DNA from 2 places in the Streptomyces sp. SUK 48 genome. Region 2 is predicted to be linked to the other one. Evidence: riboswitches for the same ligand, from Rfam matches in the RefSeq annotation. Region 2 holds a riboswitch; the other holds the start of a gene.
The links. Region 2 has a riboswitch for ZMP and ZTP ahead of GHR20_RS01985 (bifunctional 5,10-methylenetetrahydrofolate dehydrogenase/5,10-methenyltetrahydrofolate cyclohydrolase). Riboswitches for the same ligand answer to the same signal wherever they lie in the genome.
Positions count from the first base shown of each region.

Region 1: another riboswitch for ZMP and ZTP. It lies ahead of GHR20_RS14340 (glycine hydroxymethyltransferase); the one in region 2 lies ahead of GHR20_RS01985 (bifunctional 5,10-methylenetetrahydrofolate dehydrogenase/5,10-methenyltetrahydrofolate cyclohydrolase).

Region 1 covers NZ_CP045740.1:3,378,073-3,387,792, reverse strand. Annotated here, with positions in the region: gene GHR20_RS14370 (carboxymuconolactone decarboxylase family protein) at 1-236, opposite strand, end outside; gene GHR20_RS14365 (PLP-dependent aminotransferase family protein) at 283-1,671, shown strand; gene GHR20_RS14360 (helix-turn-helix domain-containing protein) at 1,687-2,544, opposite strand; gene GHR20_RS14355 (DMT family transporter) at 2,770-3,618, opposite strand; gene GHR20_RS14350 (hypothetical protein) at 3,747-4,115, shown strand; gene GHR20_RS14345 (glutathionylspermidine synthase family protein) at 4,129-5,313, shown strand; ZMP/ZTP riboswitch at 5,408-5,496, shown strand; gene GHR20_RS14340 (glycine hydroxymethyltransferase) at 5,530-6,978, shown strand; gene trpS (tryptophan--tRNA ligase) at 7,134-8,159, shown strand; gene GHR20_RS14330 (2'-5' RNA ligase family protein) at 8,386-8,970, shown strand; gene GHR20_RS14325 (SDR family NAD(P)-dependent oxidoreductase) at 9,002-9,720, opposite strand, start outside.
Region 2 covers NZ_CP045740.1:437,204-446,923, reverse strand. Annotated here, with positions in the region: gene GHR20_RS02000 (xanthine dehydrogenase family protein molybdopterin-binding subunit) at 1-37, opposite strand, end outside; gene GHR20_RS01995 ((2Fe-2S)-binding protein) at 34-564, opposite strand; partial or broken gene GHR20_RS01990 (alcohol dehydrogenase catalytic domain-containing protein) at 922-1,946, shown strand; gene GHR20_RS01985 (bifunctional 5,10-methylenetetrahydrofolate dehydrogenase/5,10-methenyltetrahydrofolate cyclohydrolase) at 1,986-2,846, opposite strand; ZMP/ZTP riboswitch at 2,873-2,952, opposite strand; gene GHR20_RS01980 (hypothetical protein) at 3,010-3,252, opposite strand; gene GHR20_RS01975 (nuclear transport factor 2 family protein) at 3,240-3,605, opposite strand; gene GHR20_RS01970 (hypothetical protein) at 3,774-4,070, shown strand; gene GHR20_RS01965 (acyltransferase domain-containing protein) at 4,106-4,885, opposite strand; gene GHR20_RS01960 (S-(hydroxymethyl)mycothiol dehydrogenase) at 5,151-6,239, shown strand; gene GHR20_RS01955 (MBL fold metallo-hydrolase) at 6,239-6,868, shown strand; gene GHR20_RS01950 (DUF4180 domain-containing protein) at 6,897-7,265, shown strand; gene GHR20_RS01945 (SDR family NAD(P)-dependent oxidoreductase) at 7,334-8,128, shown strand; gene GHR20_RS01940 (L,D-transpeptidase) at 8,419-9,117, shown strand; gene GHR20_RS01935 (hypothetical protein) at 9,293-9,478, shown strand; gene GHR20_RS01930 (SAM-dependent methyltransferase) at 9,585-9,720, opposite strand, start outside.

The DNA of each region.
Region 1 (9,720 bases), 2.9 Mb from region 2:
CGCTCCACGCTCTCCCCGGCCGCGAGCGCGTCCTTGGTGTGCATGTCCAGGCAGAACGCGCAGTGGTTGAGCTGCGAGGCACGGATCTTCACCAGTTCGAGCAGCTTCGCGTCCAGCCCCTGCCGGGCGGCGATGTCCAGCCGCACCATCGCCTTGTAGACGTCCGGAGCGTGCTCGCTCCAGTTCAGACGGGGGGCGTGCTCGATGGCGTACTCGGTGTTCTCGTGCGTGTTCATGCCTCCACCGTAGAAGCGAGGCAGCCCAGGAGTATGGTCCATTTCCATGGCGGAATCGTGGGCCACTTTGGGCGTCGACCTGCATCTGGAACCGGCCGGCCCGGGCGGGCTGCGCCGGGGGCTGACCGATGCCCTGCGCGAGGCGGTCCGCACCGGCCGGCTCGCCCCCGGCACCCGGCTGCCCTCCTCCCGGAGCCTCGCCGCCGACCTCGGCGTCGCCCGCAACACCGTCGGCGAGGCGTACGCCGACCTGGTCGCCGAGGGCTGGCTCACCGCCCGGCAGGGCTCCGGCACCCGGGTCGCCGAACGCGCCGTGGTCCCGCCGAGCGGCCCCGCCCGCCGCCCCCGCGTGCCGGCCCGGCCCGCCCACAACCTCGTCCCCGGCACCCCCGACCTCGCCGCGTTCCCGCGCGCCGAGTGGGCGAGGGCCGCCCGCCGCGCCCTGACCGCCGCCCCCAACGAGGCCCTGGGCTACGGCGATCCGCGCGGCCGCGTCGAACTGCGCACCGCCCTCGCCGGCTATCTCGCCCGCGTCCGGGGCGTGCGCTGCGACCCGGACGACCTGGTCGTCACCGCGGGCTTCTCGCACGCCCTGCGCCTCCTCGGCCCGGTGCTGCGCGCCCGCGGGACGCGCTCGGTGGCCGTCGAGTCGTACGGCCTCGACGTCTACTGGGGCCTCCTTGAGGCCGCGGGTCTGGCGACCCCCGCCCTGCCCTGGGACGAACTCGGCACCGATCCGCGCCCGTTGACCTCCAAGGGTGCCGTACTCCTCACCCCCGCCCACCAGTTCCCGATGGGCCTGCCCCTGCACCCCGACCGGCGCGCGGCCGTCGTGGACTGGGCGCGGCGCACCGACTCCCTCGTCCTGGAGGACGACTACGACGGCGAGTTCCGCTACGACCGCCAGCCCGTCGGCGCCCTCCAGGGCCTCGACCCCGACCGTGTCGTCTACCTCGGCACCGCCAGCAAATCCCTCGCCCCGGGCATCCGGCTGGGCTGGATGGTCCTGCCGCCGGCCCTCACCCGCGAGGTGCTCACGGCCAAGGGCCACGCCGACACCGTGGGCGTCCTCGAACAGCTCACCCTCGCCGAGTTCCTCACCTCGGGGGCGTACGACCGCCAGGTCCGCGCCGCCCGCTCGCGCTACCGGCGCCGCCGCGACGCCCTCGCCGCGGCCGTCGCCGAACGCGCCCCCGGCGTCCGGGTCACCGGGGTCGCCGCGGGCCTGCACGCGCTGCTGCGGCTGCCCCCGGGCACCGAGTCCTCCGTCGTCCAGGCCGCCGCCTGGCAGGGGCTCGCCCTGCACGGACTCTCCTTCCACCGCCATCCCGAGGCCGTCGCCGAGCCGGTGGACGCGCTGGTGGTGGGGTACGGGACGCCGCCGGACAGCGCGTGGGCGGGGGCGCTGGAGGCGCTGTGCAGGGTGCTGCCCTAGGGAGCGGCCCGCGGGTCAGCCGGTGACCGGGCGGAAGACCAGGAAGAAGAACCGGGCGCCCGGCGAACCCAGCGGCTGCGCGGCGCACAGGGTCACCAGGCCCCGCGCGGCGGGAGCGTGCCGGGCGCAGCACCGGTCGTCGTCGGCGGCGGCGAGTCCCGCGTGCCGCACCGGCCGGGTGTCCCCGTCCTGCTGCACATAGGTGATGTCGTGGCGGCGGTAGATGGGCCCCACCACGGGGTCGTCGTTCACCTCCGCGTCCAGCTGCCGCAGATCGGGGTTGTCCGGGTGGGCCGCCACCGCCGCCCGCAGCTGGGCCGCGACCGGCGCCGCCCACCGCTCCGCCCAGTCCAGCAGATGGTGCTCGCGCGCCTCCTCGCGCAGCAGCATCCAGCGCATCACGTTCCGCTCGGGCACCGCGGGCTCCGCGCCCTCGGCGCGGGGGAACATGCGCAGGAAGTCGTCGTTCCAGGCGAGGAGGTTCCACGCCACGTCGTTGACGTAGCAGGGCACGCCGGACACGCCCTGGACGGCCGTGAACCAGGCCGGGTCGACCCGGGTACCGGCCTCGGGGTTCATGGGGACCGGCGGCTCGTGGCCCAGCGCGTAGACGTACAGCGCGCCGCGCTCCGGCTCGGCCATGCGCAGCACGGTGGAGACCGCGTCGAGGAACTCGGGCGCGGGGGAGGGCATGTCGCCCCGCTCCAGCTGTGCGTAGGTGCGCTCGGAGACGTACAGCGCGTGCGCCACCTGGGCCTGGGAGAGCCCGGCGGACCGGCGGCCGCGGCCGGTGCGGCGGGGCCAGCCCAGCTCGGTGGGGTCGATCAGCGAGCGCTTGTGCCGCAGCAGCGACCGCAGGGCTTCCCTGTCCATCCCCGACTCCCTCTCGGCGCGGGCCGCCACACCGGCGGCCCGGAAAATATCGGAAGTCTACGTTCCTGAAAATCCAGTTCCGGAAAATGAGGTTCCTGGTCACGGGCGGGCGGTTGGCGCAGGATGGTCCGCGGACCGGTTGCGCTGCGGGGGGCGCAGCCGGTCCGCCGCTTTTCCGGGACCTGTTCAGCGGGCGCCCCCGCCGGCCGGGCGCTCGCCCGCGGCCTACCGCGCGGTCTGTGACGGCCGCTCCGCCGGTTCCGCCTCCGGGGCCTCGCCGAAGCGGGCCAGGGCCAGGGCGCCGGCCACCGCCACCGCGAAGCCGAGGACGGCCAGCCAGGCCATGCCCTCGCGGGTGCGGTCGCCGAGCCAGACGACGCCGATCGCGGCGGGGCCGAGCGTCTCGCCGAGCACCATCCCGGCCGTCGCCGTCGTGACCGAGCCGCGCTGGAGGGCCGAGGTCAGCAGGATGAACGCGGCACCGCCACCGATCAGCAGGGCGTACGTCGCGGGGTTGGTGAGCAGCGCGGTGGGCGCGAGGCTGTCGATCAGCCGGACCGTCACCTCGACCACCCCGAACCCGCACCCGGCGCCGAGCCCGAGCACCAGCCCCCGCGCCGGACCGGACAGCCGCCCGCCCGCGAGCCCGAGCAGCAGCAGCCCGAGCGCCACCGCGAGCATCACCCACCGCAGGGTGTCCGACCCGTCCTTGCCGCCCTCCGGGCCGGAGGCCAGGCCCAGCATCGCGAGCCCGGCGCACACCACGCCCACCGCGCCCCACTCCACACCGCGCAGCCGCACGTCCAGCAGCCGCGCCGCGACCACCGCCGTCACCGCGAGGCTGGCCGCGAGGGCGGCGCCGACCGCGTAGATCGGCAGCGAGCGCAGCGCCACGATCTGGAACAGGAACCCCAGCCCGTCCAGCCCGAGCCCGGCGATGTACCGCCACTGCCGCAACGCCCGCAGCAGCAGCGCCGCCTCACCGCCACCACCGGGACCGGCCTGCCGCGCCGCCACCGCCTGCAACACCGTCGCGGTACCAAAACAGACCGCCGCGCCTAGGGCGCACACCATTCCAAAGAGCACAAAGGGACTCTAAAGGAGGCCCGCCACCGTCCTGTCATGCTCACCCCCCTTGGCCGGTTCTCATACCGGTCTCTAGGCTTGCCGCACCGCACATCGCACACGGGGGAGACACGAACATGGCCGAAACCAGGCGACGGCTGCGCTCCGGCGCGGTGGTCCTCGGCGGCGTCGGCCTGCTGGCCGCCGCGCTCACCGCCTGCTCGTCCCAGCCGGACAAGCGCTGCGTGGACCAGAGCAGCTACACGTACGCCAAGGGCTACAAGGTCGTCTCCGACAAGAACTGCAAGGCGGTCAAGTCGGCGGTCAACGGCGCCTGGTACTACGGCGGCAAGAAGAAGGGCTCCTGGGTGAGCGGCGGTTCCTTCACCAAGCCCCGCCACAGCTCGGGCCACTCCACCCACCACTCCTCGACGCACTACGGCTCCGGCTCCGGCGGGGTGCACCGCGGCGGCTTCGGCGGCGGCTCGCGCAGCTCCGGCGGCTGACCGGGACCGCCGTATGGAACGCCGTACCATCACCCCCCGCCCGGACTGGCAGCGCACCGTCGAGGAACAGGGCCTGATCTACCCGCTCACCCGCCATCCCGACGGGAGCCTGCGCCCCTACTGGGACGAGAGCGCGTACTACGTCTTCTCGCTGCCCGAGGTCGAGGCGCTGGAGGAGACGGTCGCCGAACTGCACGCCATGTGCCTGGCGGCGGCCGGCCACCTCGTGGAGCGGGGCCGCCTCGCCGACCTCGGCATCACCGACCCCGCCGTCGCCGCCGCGGTCACCGAGTCCTGGCACCGCCGCGCCGAACTCCCCTCCTTCTACGGCCGGTTCGACCTGCGCTACGACGGCACCGGCCCCGCCAAGCTGCTGGAGTACAACGCGGACACCCCCACCTCCCTGGTGGAGGCCGCCTCCCCGCAGTGGTTCTGGATGGAGGACCGCTTCCCCGGCGCGGACCAGTGGAACTCGCTGCACGAACGCCTGGTGGAGTCCTGGCGCAGGCAGTCCGCGCTGCTCCCGCCCGGCAGCCCGCTGCACTTCGCGCACTCCGCCGCCGACGAGCTGGGCGAGGACCTGATGACGGTCGCCTATCTGAAGGAGACCGCGGAGCAGGCGGGCCTGGAGACCGACTGGCTCGCCATGGAGGAGATCGGCTGGGACACCCTCTCCGGCCGGTTCGTGGACAACCGGCTGCGGTTCATCCGCGCCCTCTTCAAGCTCTACCCCTGGGAATGGCTCACCACCGACGCCTTCGGCGGCCATGTCCTGGACACCCTGGACAACGGCGGCGGCACCGGCAGCACCCTGTGGATCGAGCCCGCCTGGAAGATGCTCCTGAGCAACAAGGCCCTGCTGGCCGTCCTGTGGGAGCTCTACCCCGGCCACCCCAGCCTCCTGCCCTCCTACCTCGACGGCCCCCGCGAGCTCGCCGCCACCACCGGCTACGCCGCCAAGCCCCTGCTGGGCCGCGAGGGCGAGGGCGTCACCCTGCACCCGCCGGGCGGCCCGCCCGCCGTCCGCCCCGAGCCCTGCTGCTACCAGGGGCTCGCGCCGCTGCCCGCCTTCGACGGCAACCACGTCGTCCTCGGCGCCTGGGTCATCGACGGCGAGCCCGCGGGCCTCGGCATCCGCGAGTCGTCGGGCCCCGTCACCGACGGGTACGCGCGCTTCCTGCCGCACGTCATCCTCTGAACGGAGCCGTCCGCATCCACTGAGCGGGCCGTCCGCGCTCTCGCCCGCATGGTGGACGCCGGATCTCCGCCCTCCGGGCGGGCCGGTACGCTGAGCCACGGGCCGTGACTGGCGCGCTGGGATGGGACGGACCATCGGGGAGCGGCCTTGCTGGAAACAGTGCCGTGCGCCTGGGCCGAACGTGAACGCCGAAACGCACCCCGTCCGGAGGTCCCCATGCCAGAGCAGCCCCTGTCCACCGAGTCCACCGCCTTCCGCGCCGCCCTCGACGTGATCCGCGCCGTGGAGCCCCGGGTCGCCGACGCCATCGGCCAGGAGGTCACCGACCAGCGCGCGATGCTCAAGCTGATCGCCTCCGAGAACTACGCCTCCCCGGCGACCCTCCTCGCGATGGGCAACTGGTTCAGCGACAAGTACGCCGAGGGCACCGTCGGCCGCCGCTTCTACGCCGGCTGCCGCAACGTGGACACCGTGGAGTCCCTGGCCGCCGAGCACGCCCGCGAGCTCTTCGGCGCCCGGCACGCCTACGTCCAGCCGCACTCCGGCATCGACGCCAACCTCGTCGCCTTCTGGGCCGTACTCGCCGACCGGGTCGAGGTCCCCTTCCTGGCGAAGACCGGCGCCCGCCAGGTCAACGACCTCTCCGACGCGGACTGGGCCGAGCTGCGCCAGGCGTTCGGCAACCAGCGGATGCTCGGCATGTCCCTGGACGCCGGCGGCCACCTCACCCACGGCTTCCGCCCGAACATCTCCGGCAAGATGTTCGACCAGCGCTCCTACGGCACCGACCCCGCGACCGGCCTCATCGACTACGAGGCGCTGCGCGCCCAGGCCCGCGAGTTCAAGCCGCTGATCATCGTGGCGGGCTACTCGGCGTACCCCCGGCTGGTGAACTTCCGGATCATGCGCGAGATCGCCGACGAGGTCGGCGCGACCCTCATGGTCGACATGGCCCACTTCGCCGGTCTCGTCGCGGGCAAGGTCCTCACCGGCGACTTCGACCCGGTCCCGCACGCCCAGATCGTCACCACCACCACCCACAAGTCGCTGCGCGGCCCGCGCGGCGGCATGGTGCTGTGCGACGACTCCCTCAAGGACCAGGTCGACCGCGGCTGCCCGATGGTCCTCGGCGGCCCGCTGCCGCACGTCATGGCCGCCAAGGCGGTCGCCCTGGCCGAGGCCCGGCAGCCCGCGTTCCAGGACTACGCGCAGCGCATCGTGGACAACGCCCGGGCGCTGGCCGAGGGCCTGACGCGGCGGGGCGCGACCCTCGTCACCGGGGGCACCGACAACCACCTCAACCTGATCGACGTCGCCGGCTCCTACGGCCTCACCGGCCGCCAGGCCGAGGCCGCCCTCCTCGACTCCGGCATCGTCACCAACCGCAACGCCATCCCGGCCGACCCCAACGGCGCCTGGTACACCTCCGGCATCCGCATCGGCACGCCCGCCCTGACCACCCGCGGCCTGGGCACGGCGGAGATGGACGAGGTGGCCGGACTGATCGACCGCGTCCTCGCGGCCACCGAACCGGGCACCACCAAGTCCGGCGCCCCGAGCAAGGCGTCCCACGTCCTGGACGAGAAGGTCTCCGAGGAGATCGCCCAGCGCGCCACCGACCTGGTCGCGGGCTTCCCGCTCTACCCGGAAGTCGACCTGGGCTGATCGACGCCGTCGGGGGCCATGCCCCGGGGGCGCGGGGAACTGCGCGACCGGTCACCAGCGGTCCGCAGTCCCCGGCGTCCCCGCCCCCCGCCTCCCGGGACGTTCCCGCACCGCCCCCGCCTCCCGGGCCGATCCCACCCTCGGCCGATGAGAGAATGGGCGGCATGGCCCCCGCTGAAAAGCCCCGCGTGCTCTCCGGTATCCAGCCCACCGCCGGCTCGTTCCACCTCGGCAACTACCTCGGCGCCGTCCGCCAGTGGGTATCCCTCCAGGAGACCCACGACGCCTTCTACATGGTCGTCGACCTGCACGCGATCACCGTGCCCCAGGACCCCAAGGAGCTGCGGGCCAACACCCGCCTGGCCGCCGCCCAGCTCCTCGCCGCCGGACTGGACCCGGAGCGCTGCACCCTGTTCGTGCAGAGCCATGTGCCCGAGCACGCCGAGCTGGCCTGGGTGATGAACTGCCTCACCGGCTTCGGCGAGGCCAGCCGCATGACCCAGTTCAAGGACAAGTCCGCCAAGCAGGGCGCCGAGCGCGCCTCGGTCGGCCTGTTCACGTACCCGATCCTCCAGGTCGCGGACATCCTGCTGTACCAGGCCAACCAGGTGCCGGTGGGCGAGGACCAGCGCCAGCACATCGAGCTGACCCGGGACCTGGCCGAGCGTTTCAACGGCCGCTTCGGGCAGACGTTCACGATCCCGGCGCCGTACATCCTCAAGGAGACGGCGAAGATCTACGACCTCCAGGACCCGTCGATCAAGATGAGCAAGTCGGCGTCCACGCCGAAGGGCCTGATCAACCTCCTGGACGAGCCGAAGACCACCGCCAAGAAGGTCAAGAGCGCGGTCACCGACACCGACACCGTCATCCGCTACGACGCGCAGGCCAAGCCGGGCGTCTCCAACCTGCTCACCATCTACTCCGTCCTCACCGGCACCTCGATCGCCGACCTGGAGCGGGAGTACGAGGGCAAGATGTACGGCGCGCTCAAGACCGACCTCGCCGAGGTCATGGTCGAGTTCGTGACGCCGTTCCGGGAGCGCACCCAGCAGTACCTGGACGACGCCGAGACCCTCGACGCGATCCTCGCCAAGGGTGCCGAGAAGGCCCGCGCCGTCGCCGCCGAGACCCTCGCGCAGGCGTACGACCGCGTCGGCTTCCTCCCGGCGAAGCACTGACCGAAGCCCCGGCCGGTCCACCGACCGGGGCACCGAACGGCACGGCCCGCGCCGGGAGGCACGGAACCGGCGCGAGGGCGCACGACCGTTCGCACGTCCCTGTGGGCAGAGCGCTGCACATCACTTCCGTTGCGCCTGCCCACGGGACACCCATGGCCGTACAGTCGAAGCCGAAGGCCCGTACGAGTCGGCCGAGTAGACGACGGACGCGACGACAGGAGACGACGTGGGGACCGTAACGATCGGCGTGTCGATCGCGGTTCCGGAGCCTCACGGCAGCCTGCTCCAGGAGCGGCGCGCTGGCTTCGGCGACGCCGCGGCCCATGGCATCCCCACCCATGTCACGCTGCTGCCGCCGACCGAGGTGGAGCGCGCCACGCTGCCCGCCGTGCGGGCCCACCTGCGCGAGGTGGCCGCCGCCGGCCGCCCCTTCCCGATGCGGCTGCACGGCACCGGCACCTTCCGGCCCGTCTCCCCGGTGGTCTACATCCGGGTCGTGCGCGGCGCCGAGGACTGCGCCCGGCTCCAGCAGCGGGTCCGCGAGAGCGCCGGGCCCTGCGCCCGCGAGCTCCAGTTCCCGTACCACCCGCATGTCACCGTGGCCCACGGCATCGAGGACGCGGCGATGGACCGCGCCTTCGCCGAGCTGGCCGGCTTCGAGGCCGAATGGCCGTGCACCGGGTTCGCGCTGTACGAGCAGGGCGCGGACGGGGTGTGGCGCAAGCTGCGCGAGTACACCTTCGGCGGCTCCGTCGTACCTCCCCAGGCGGGCCCCGCCGGCATCGGCCGCGGGACCATCGCCAGCCGCTAGGGCCTCGGGCCCCGCTTCCGCGAGGGCGGCCCTAGAGGGGCAGCCTGCGGAACAGCGCGCGCGGGACGTGCCGCAGCGCGGCCGTCACCAGCCGCAGCACCCCCGGCACCCACACCGTCTCCGCGCCCCGGCGCAGGCCCAGTTCGATCGCGGTGGCGACCGCCTGCGGGGTGGTGGCGAACGGCTCGCGGGGCCGGTGCGCCGTCGCCCGCGTCCGCACGAACCCGGGGCGTACGACCATCACCCGCACCCCTGTGCCGTACAGCGCGTCGCCGAGGCCCTGGGCGAAGGTGTCCAGGCCCGCCTTGCTGGAGCCGTAGATGAAGTCGACGCGGCGGGCGCGTTCGGCGGCGGTGGCGGACAGGAAGACGAACGAGCCGTGGCCCTGGGCCTGGAGGCCGCTCGCGGCGACCAGAGCGGCGGAGACCGCCCCGGTGTAGTTGGTCTGGGCGACGTGCACGGCGCGCAGCGGGGCCCGCTCGTCGTGGGCCTGGTCGCCGAGGACGCCGAAGGCGAGCAGCACCAGGTCGATGGCGTCCTCGGCGAAGACCTTGCCGAGCGCGCTCTCGTGGGAGGCGGGGTCGAGGGCGTCGAAGTCGACCGTGCGGGTGTCCGCGCCCAGCGCGCGCAGGCTCCTCGCGGCCTGCTCCAGCGCGGGGGAGGGGCGGCCGGCCAGCCATACGGTGCGGGCGCCGCGGGCGATCAGCCGGCGGGCGGTGGCGAGCCCGATCTCGGAGGTGCCGCCGAGGA
Region 2 (9,720 bases):
CCCGCCCGGCCTCGCCCGCCACGGCCTGCCCGGTCATGCCCGCACCTCCTCGGTGGCCTGCGCCCCGGGCGCGTCCCCCGCGCGGGAGCCGGGCTCGGGGCCGTCCTGCCCACCGGCGGCGGCGAGCACCGCGCGGACGATGTTCTGGTAGCCGGTGCAGCGGCAGAGGTTCCCCTCCAGGGCGTCGCGCACCTCCTCGGCGGTGGGGCGCGGGTTCTCCCGCAGCAGATCGCGCGCCGCCATGATCATGCCGGGGGTGCAGTAGCCGCACTGGAGCGCGTGCTGCTCGTGGAACGCGCGCTGGAGCGGCGTCCACCCGCCGTCCGCCGCCAGGCCCTGCACGGTCGTCACCGCGCAGCCGTCCGCCTGGACGGCCAGCACCGAGCAGCTCTTGGCGGTCGCGCCGTCCAGGTCGACCGTGCACGCGCCGCAGCTGGAGGTGTCGCAGCCGATCGGGGTGCCGGTCAGACCGAGGCGGTCCCGCAGATAGTGGGCGAGGAGCAGCCGCGGCTCCACGTCGTCCTCGTAGACCGTGCCGTCCACCGTCACCTTGATGTGCGTCATGTGCCCTCCAGACCGTGCGGGCAGGAGTCGATATCAGCCGGTCCGGCATGATGTAGGTCACTCTATGGCCGGGCCGTGGACCCGGCGAGCGCTGCGCCGTCCGATCCGTTGAGCGTTCATCCATTGCCATTGCCATTGCCATTGCCATTGCCGGTGCCGGTGCCGGTGCCGGTGCCGGGGTCCGGTCCGCCGCCGGCTCGATGTCCGGCGGGAGCCGTTCGGCGCGCGCGATCGCGCCGGAACTGGTCTGCTGGTCGAGGGGCGGGCCGTCGTACCGCCCCGCCGGGCCGAGCGGCGGCCGTCACCCATCGACCGGCCGCCCCGCCCACGCTCGTACCCCCTTCTCGGGAGAGATCCATGAGCAGTTATCGAGTCGCCCAGGTGACCGCCGCGAACGGCACGTTCGAGGTGGTCGAGCGCGAGGTGCCGCGGCCGGGGCCCGGCCAGGTGCGGATCGCCGTCGAGGCGTGCGGCGTCTGCCACAGCGACGCGCTGTTCGTGAGCGCGGCGGTGCCCGGCATCACCTTCCCCGAGGTGCCCGGGCACGAGATCGCCGGGCGGATCGCGGAACTGGGCGAGGGGGCGGGCGAGCGCGGGTGGCAGGTCGGCGACCGGGTGGCCGTGGGCTGGTTCGGCGGCAGCTGCGGCCACTGCCGGGCCTGCCGCGAGGGCGACTTCATCGTGTGCGAGACCCTCAAGGTGCCGGGCTGGGCCTACGACGGCGGCTTCGGCGAGCAGGTGATCGCGCCCGTCGACGCCCTGGCCCGGATCCCGGACGCGCTCGCCGCGAGCGACGCGGGGCCGCTGGCCTGCGCCGGGGTGACCACGTTCAACGGGCTGCGGCGCAGCGCGGGACGTCCCGGCGACCTGGTCGCGGTGCTGGGCCTCGGCGGCCTCGGGCACCTCGGCGTGCAGTACGCGGTCGCGATGGGCTTCGAGACGGTGGCGATCGCCCGCGGCCCCCAGAAGGCGGAATTCGCCAAGCAGCTCGGCGCCCACCACTACGTCGACAGCACCGCCGCCACCCCGGTCGCCGAGGCGCTCCAGTCCCTCGGCGGCGCCAAGGTCGTCCTCGCCACCGCCGGCAACTCCGACGCCATCTCCGCCACGGTGGACGGCCTGACCCACCGCGGCGAACTGGTCGTCATCGGCGCGGACACCGCCCCCTCGGCATCAACCCCAACCAGCTCCTCATGGCCGCCCGCGTGGTCCGGGGCCACCCCTCCGGGACCTCGCGGGACATCGAGGACACCATGGCCTTCAGCGTCCTGAACGGCATCCGCCCGATGACGGAGAAGGTCCCGCTGACGGAGGCGGACGCGGCGTACCGGAAGATGATGTCGGGCGGCGCGAGGTTCAGGATGGTACTGACGGACGGGTGAGCCGGGGCGGTAACACCGGCCCCTCGCCCCCTTCCGCCGTCAGGCCGCCCCGGCCCCTCCGGCCGCGGCCTCCGCCGCCGTCACCGTCTGCTCCAGCAGCGTGGCGATCGTCATCGGGCCGACACCGCCCGGCACCGGGGTGATCAGGGAGGCCCGTTCGACGGCCGAGTCGAAGTCGACGTCGCCCACGTTCCCGGCGTTGTAACCGGCGTCGATCACGACCGCGCCGGGCTTGATGTCCTGGCCCCGCAGCAGCCGCGGCCGGCCGACCGCGGCGACGACGATGTCCGCCTCGCGGACCGCCGCCGACAGATCCCGGGTGCGCGAATGGCAGTACGTCACCGTCGCGTCCCTGGCCAGCAGCAGCATGCCCACCGGCTTGCCGAGGATCGCGCTGCGGCCCACCACCACGGCCCGCTTCCCGGCCGGGTCGACGCCGTACTCGTCCAGCAGCCGCAGGATGCCGCCCGGCGTGCAGGACACGAAGCCCGGCAGACCGAAGCTCATCGCGGCGAACGAGGCGAAGGTGACCCCGTCGACGTCCTTGCCGGGCGCGATCGCCTCGAACGCGGCCCGCTCGTCCACGTGGTCGCCCACCGGGTGCTGGAGCAGAATTCCGTGCACGGCCGGATCGGCGGACAACTCCCGCAGCGTGCCCACCAGTTCGGCGGTGGACGTGCTCGCGGGCAGCGCCACGTGCCGGGAGGTGATGCCGGCCTTGCGGCAGCGGTTCTGCTTCATCCGGACGTACGTCACGGACGCCGGGTCCTCGCCCACCAGCACGGTCGCGAGACAGGGCACCACGCCGGTGCGCGCGGTGAGTTCCGCCGCCCTGCGCGCGGTGTCCTCGACGATGCGACGGGCGAGGGCGGTTCCGTCCATGAGACGGGCCTGGGTCATGCGGCACACTCCTGAGCTGGATCGATGTCATTCGCCCAGGCGCGCGGCAACCCTACGGACCGCTCCCCGGTGGTACTCCACCCAAGCGCCAGTCACGGCCCGGGTACAGCGTAGCCGAGGCGGGTACGAGGCCGAGGAGCGGGCGTGACGACGCCTGGGAGGCTCACCGCGTCCGGCCGCGCCGGAGCCGCGCCACCCGTGCCGTACGCGGCACCACGGCCGGCGGGCGTCCGCGCACCGCTCTCAGGACCGACCGCAGCACCGCCCTCGTCACCGGCACACCCGCCGCGCAGACCGGTGCCTGCCGCCGGGGCCGCGCCCGGCCCGCCACCGCGCGGGCCGAGAAAGTCCAGGTCAGCCGGGAGCTGACCTGGACCCGCGCGAACCTCCCGCCTACTCGTCCCATGCCTGGATCAGAATCTGCTCGGCGATCTTCCCGTCCCGCAGGGTGATCATCGACTCGGCGAGGACACGGGTGCCGTCCCCGTACTGGCAGGACTCGGTGAACGCGACGTGGTCGCCCTGCACCACGCACCGGTCCAGCTTGTGGATCATGTCGCGGCGGTAGACGTCGTCGAGCATCTCGGCGATCTCGCCGCGGCCGTGCAGGATCCTGGGGTGGCTGGGCTGGGTGTCGCGGTCGACGATACGGATCTCCGCGTCGTCCGCGTACAGGGACAGCAGGGTGTTCCCGGTGTTCCCCTCGATGCCCCGGCGCAGTGTCTCGGTGTCGAAGGCGGAGCCTGTCGCGGTGCCCATGGTGACCTCCTTCAGGCGCTCGCGGCCCGGCGGCGGACCGTACGGGCCCCGTCTTCGAGCGTCCCCCGGCCCGGCGGCCTCGGCAAGCGCACGGGGCGTGCTCCGCCTCACGAGTGAGCGCGGGCCGCCGCCCGTGTCCGGCCGGGGGTCCCGGCCGTTGCTGAGGGCATGATCTCAACACGCCGTATCGTCGCCGTCCTCGGTCTCGCCGCCGGGGTCACGGGCCTGGCCGCGCCCCTCGCAACCGCGGCCGACGCGAGCGCCTCGCACACCGGGCAGATCAACCCGATGACCGTGCTCGACTCGCTCACCACCGGCAACATCCCCGCGGAGCAGCGGGCCCAGATGCCCACGGCCTCCCAGCAGCTCAAGTCCCTGAACCAGGTCAGCCGGCTGGACCAGCTCAGCGAACTCCACCAGGTCACCGACATCGTGGCGCCGGTGACCGGCCTGCTGCCGTTGTAGGGGTCCGAGCCGCGACGGGTGCCTGACGCGCCGTCTCATGCCGGGGCGCCGCGCGGCCTCGTACCGCCGCCGTTCAGCACCGCCCAGTCCCGGGCCACGGCGTACGCCGCGCCGGGGGCCGGCGCGGTGCCCGGCGGCAGGTCCTCGGTCAGCGCCCGGGTCAGGGTGTCCGCCGGTCCCAGCTCCAGCCAGGTCCGCACCCCGTCCCGGTGCAGCAGGCCGGCCACGTCGGCGAACCGCCGGGTCCCCGGACCCGGCAGCCAGAACCCCGGATCGGCGGTCTCGGCGCCGACCGGGCGGTCGGTGACGTCGGAGACGAGGGGGAGCCGGGGCGGGCGGGGATGGAGGGTGGCCAGCGTACGGCCGTAGGCGGTGAGCAGCGCCTTCGGGGCCGCCTCGCCCGGGGCGGCGTCCAGCAGCCGGGCCAGCGTGCCGACCGCGTGGCAGCCGGCCGACGGGGAGAAGACCCCGGCGGCGCACGCGGCGGCCATCCGCCCGGCTCCATGTCCGAACAGCACATCAGGGCGGGCGCCCCAGCTCCGCAGCAGCCGGTACTGCGCCACCTGGAGCGCGAAGAGCGCCGGCCCCGCGTACGACGCCCGGCCCAGCAGCGCCGCCGTCCGGCTGCCGGGCTCCGCGAACATCACGCTTTTCAAAGGCAGTTCGAGATAGGGGTCCAGACGCGCGCACAGCTCGTCCAGCGTCTTCGCGAACAGCGGGAAAGCCGCCGCGAGTTCACGTTCCGTCCCGGGGCGCGGCGAGGCACCGGCCGAGAACAGGAAGGCGGTACGTCCCTTACGGCCATCAGCGAGCATGCCGCCAGGAAGACATGTCCGGGTAAGCGCCCGGACCAGCCGAGTTCCCGCACCTCGCAAAGGAATCGCCATCAGCGGACGTCGTCCTTCCCTCCGGTTCTTGCGCGATTCATAAGCGCGGTTCATCAGCGCTTCCCCGCTCCGGTCGGCCCGGCCAAGCCACCCCCCGGGGGAAAGATCCACGGTCACCGCCGTGGCCCGTCCCGGTGCCCATCGCACGCGCGTAGGGTCTGCACCGTAAGCACTCGATGGAAGGAACCAGACCATGGCGCAGGAAGTACGCGGCGTGATCGCACCGGGCAAGAACGAGCCCGTACGAGTCGAGACGATCGTGGTGCCCGATCCCGGGCCCGGCGAGGCCGTCGTACGCGTCCAAGCCTGCGGTGTCTGCCACACCGATCTGCACTACAAGCAGGGCGGCATCTCCGACGACTTCCCCTTCCTCCTCGGCCATGAGGCCGCCGGTGTGGTGGAGTCGGTCGGCGACGGTGTCACCGAGGTGGCCCCCGGTGACTTCGTCATCCTCAACTGGCGCGCGGTGTGCGGCCATTGCCGGGCCTGTCTGCGCGGCCGCCCCTGGTACTGCTTCAACACCCACAACGCGAAGCAGAAGATGACCCTCGCCGCCACCGGCCAGGAACTCTCCCCGGCTCTCGGCATCGGCGCGTTCGCCGAGAAGACCCTCGTCGCCGCAGGCCAGTGCACCAAGGTCGACCCGGCCGTCTCCCCGGCCGTCGCGGGCCTCCTCGGCTGCGGTGTGATGGCCGGCATCGGCGCCGCCATCAACACGGGCAACGTCGGCCGGGGCGACTCGGTCGCCGTCATCGGCTGCGGCGGCGTCGGCGACGCGGCCGTCGCCGGTGCGAGCCTCGCCGGCGCGGCGAAGATCATCGCCGTGGACATCGACGACCGCAAGCTGGAGAAGGCCCGCGCCCTCGGCGCCACGCACACCGTCAACTCCCGGCAGAACGACCCGGTCGAGGCCGTCCGCGAGCTGACCGGCGGCTTCGGCGCCGACGTCGTCATCGAGGCGGTCGGCCGCCCGGAGACGTACCAGCAGGCGTTCTACGCCCGCGACCTCGCCGGCACCGTCGTCCTCGTCGGCGTCCCCACCCCGGAGATGAAGCTCGAACTGCCCCTGCTGGACGTCTTCGGCCGCGGCGGCGCCCTCAAGTCCAGCTGGTACGGCGACTGCCTGCCCTCCCGCGACTTCCCGATGCTCATCGACCTGCACCTGCAAGGCAGGCTCCCGCTCGACGCGTTCGTCACCGAGACCATCCAACTGGACGAGGTGGAGAAGGCGTTCGACCGGATGCACCAGGGCGACGTGCTGCGCTCGGTGGTGGTGCTCTGATGGCCGCGCGCATCGAACGGCTCGTCACCTCGGGGCAGTTCAGCCTCGACGGCGGCACCTGGGACGTCGACAACAACGTCTGGATCGTGGGCGACGACCACGAGGCGATCGTCATCGACGCCGCCCATGACGCCGACGCCATCGCCCGCGCCGTCGGCGACCGCAGGCTCACCGCCATCGTGTGCACCCACGCCCACAACGATCACATCGACGCGGCGCCCGCGCTGGCCGACCGCACCGGCGCGGTCATCTGGCTGCACCCCGACGACCTGCCGCTGTGGCGGATGACCCACCCCGACCGCGACCCCGACCGGCTCCTCGTGGACGACCAGGTCATCGAGGCGGCCGGCGCCGACCTCACCGTGCTGCACACCCCCGGGCACGCGCCCGGCGCGGTCTGCCTGCACGATCCCGGGCTGGGCGTCGTCTTCACCGGCGACACCCTCTTCCAGGGCGGCCCCGGCGCCACCGGCCGCTCCTTCTCCCACTTCCCGACGATCGTCGACTCCATCCGCGACAAGCTGCTCACCCTCCCGCCCGAGACCAGGGTCCTCACCGGGCACGGCGACTCCACCACCATCGGCGCCGAGGCCCCCCACCTGGAGGAATGGATTAAACGCGGGCACTGAACCGCACCGTGCGCATAGGGTCACGATCATGACCACGAACACGCTCGTGACCCTGCACGACAGCCGCGTCCTGCGCTGCGCCCCCGACGGCCCGCCCCTGGACGGCGAGCGCGCGGCACTGGACCTCATAGGCGACGCCTTCGGGCAGGACGCCCAGCTGGTCGAGGTGCCCGTGGCCCGGATCGCACCGGAGTTCTTCCAGCTGCGGTCCGGCGTCGCGGGCGCCGTCGTCCAGAAGTTCGTGAACTACCGGGTGCGGCTCGCCGTCGTCGGCGACATCTCGGCCCAGGTCGGGGCGAGCGACGCCCTGCGCGACTTCGTGTACGAGTCCAACGAGGGCGACCAGCTGTGGTTCGTGCCGGACACCGACGCCGTCGCCGAGCGGCTCGCGCGGTAGCACGGAGCCGGGCGGGAACCCCGGTACAAGACGGTGAAGGACCGGGGGTACGGCCGTACCGTCGCCCCATGAGCGATCACACCCGTTTCGCGGGACACGGAGTCCTCGTCACCGGAGCGGCCCGCGGCATCGGCGCCGCCGTCGCCCGGCGGCTCGCCGAGGAGGGCGGCCGGGTCCTGGTGACCGACCGGGACCCGGCCGAGGCCGAGCGGACCGCCGCCGAGCTGCGCCGAGGGGGCCTGAGCGCCGAGGCGTTCGCCTGCGACGTGGCCGAGCGCACCGCCGTGGAAGCGGCCGTGGCCCGCGCCGTCGACGCCTTCGGCTCCCTGGACGTCCTGGTCAACTGCGCCGCCCACTGCACCCCGGACACCCCCCGTTTCGAGGACGGCACGGACGGGACATGGGCCCGCGACCTCGACATCACCCTGACCGGCGTCCACCGCTGCTGCCGCGCCGCCCTGCCCCACCTGGCCGCCTCCGGTCGCGGGGCGATCGTGAGCATCGGCTCGGTCAACGGCCTCCAGGACTTCGGCAACCACGCCTACAGCGCCGCCAAGGCCGGCCTCGGCTCCCTGACCCGCACCCTCGCCGGGCACGCCGCCGCCCGGGGCGTCCGGGTCAACCTCGTGGCGCCGGGCACGGTGCGCACCTCGGCGTGGGAGGGCCGCGACGACGAACTCGACGCCGTCCGCGCCCTGTACCCGCTGGGCAGGATCGGCGAACCCGAGGACATCGCCGCCGCCGTCGCCTTCCTCGCCTCCCGCGACGCCGCCTGGATCACCGGCACCACCCTCGTCGTCGACGGCGGCCTCACCTCGGTCCACACCGGCTTCCACGCCGCCCTGCACGACCGGCACGACTGATCCTCGTACCACCCCACCGGTGCCGCGATTCAGCCAATGTTCTCCAGGAGTTGTCGCCCGCGCCCCCGCGTGGCGGCGTCCGGGGACCTGCTGCTCGTCGCCTCTGGCCGGACGCGTACCGGCGGCCTGCTGCGGGGTGAGGAAGCTCACCGTTTCGTCATGACGTGACCAGAAAGGCAACCCTGACTTGCCCGATCAGGTCTACTTGTCCGAGATCGTGGGAAACGCGCACGAAGACACCCCGGGGGAGGCCCTGGGAAACAACGGTGACAAGAAGGAGAAAAGCCCTCATGGGGGACATACGTAGACGAGGTGTGGTGGCACTCGGCCTCACGGGCCTGGTGGCGCCGCTCACACTCGCCCTCACCGCGGCACCGGCCCAGGCCGCGAGCGACTGCACCACCTCGACGGGCCCGTACCAGAAGCAGGCGGAGAAGTTCCTCGGCCGGCCGGTCGACGGCCGCCAGTCCGCCGCCGACTGCAAGGCGATCCGCTCCTTCCAGGCGAAGAACGCCATCACCCCCGCCATCGGCTACGCGGGGCCCGTCACCTGGGGTGTGATGGACCTCATCAACCAGCAGAAGGCCGTGGGGAAGAACCCGAACAAGAGTGGCAAGTGCCCGGTGAACAAGGGCCGGATCGCCTGTGTGGACCTCACGCGCCAGCTCAGCTGGATCCAGGACGGCAAGAAGCTCGTCTACGGCCCGGTGCCCGTGCGCACCGGCCGCAAGGGCTTCGTCACCCGCACCGGCCTGACGAAGGTCTACTGGCGTGACCTGCACCACGTCTCGACGCTGTACGACGTGTCGATGCCGTACAGCCAGTTCTTCAACGGCGGCGAGGCGTTCCACTCGGTCGGCCTGAGCATGTGGAACCCGCCCGGCTCGCACGGCTGCGTCAACATGACCCCGAAGGACGCCAAGAAGTACTGGTCGCTGCTGCGGACGGGCGACGACGTCTTCGTGTACGGCCACAAGCCCGGCACCTGAGCGACCGGACGCTGTGCCTTAGCTCACCCTCGTCCGGCGGTCCCGGTGCGGCCGCCGGGTGAGGGTCGGGTGTGAACTCCCGTACGACGCTTGACACATCGACGTGATGAGCAACACGGTCCGAAATGTCCGTATCGAGGGTACTTACTCACAGCGCCTTCACCCCGGTCGGCATATGCTTCACAGCATGTCCACCACTCTTGAAGCCGCCTCCGAGCGATCGGCCGCGGAGGTCAACGAGGAGATCCGGGCCCTGTGGCGCCGATCGGGCGGGACGCTGACCACCGAGCAGCGCAAGCAGTACCAGCGCCTCGTGATGGAGTGGGCCGCCGCGGCACCAGGGGCGTACCGGGCCCTGTGACCTCACGGCCGTAGCGGGTCCTGCGACCTCACGGCCTACCGGTTCTCCGACCTCACGACACGAACCCGCGACCCCGACCGGGAGTCGCGGGTTCCTCATATCCCCCTCAGCCCTTGCGGGCCACCCCGCCGAACATGGCGACCTCCTCCGGCTCGGCCCCGTTGTCGTGCTCCGGGCGCCAGCGCGAGCAGGAGACCACTCCCGGCTCCAGCAGCTGAAGACCCTCGAAGAACCGCGCCACG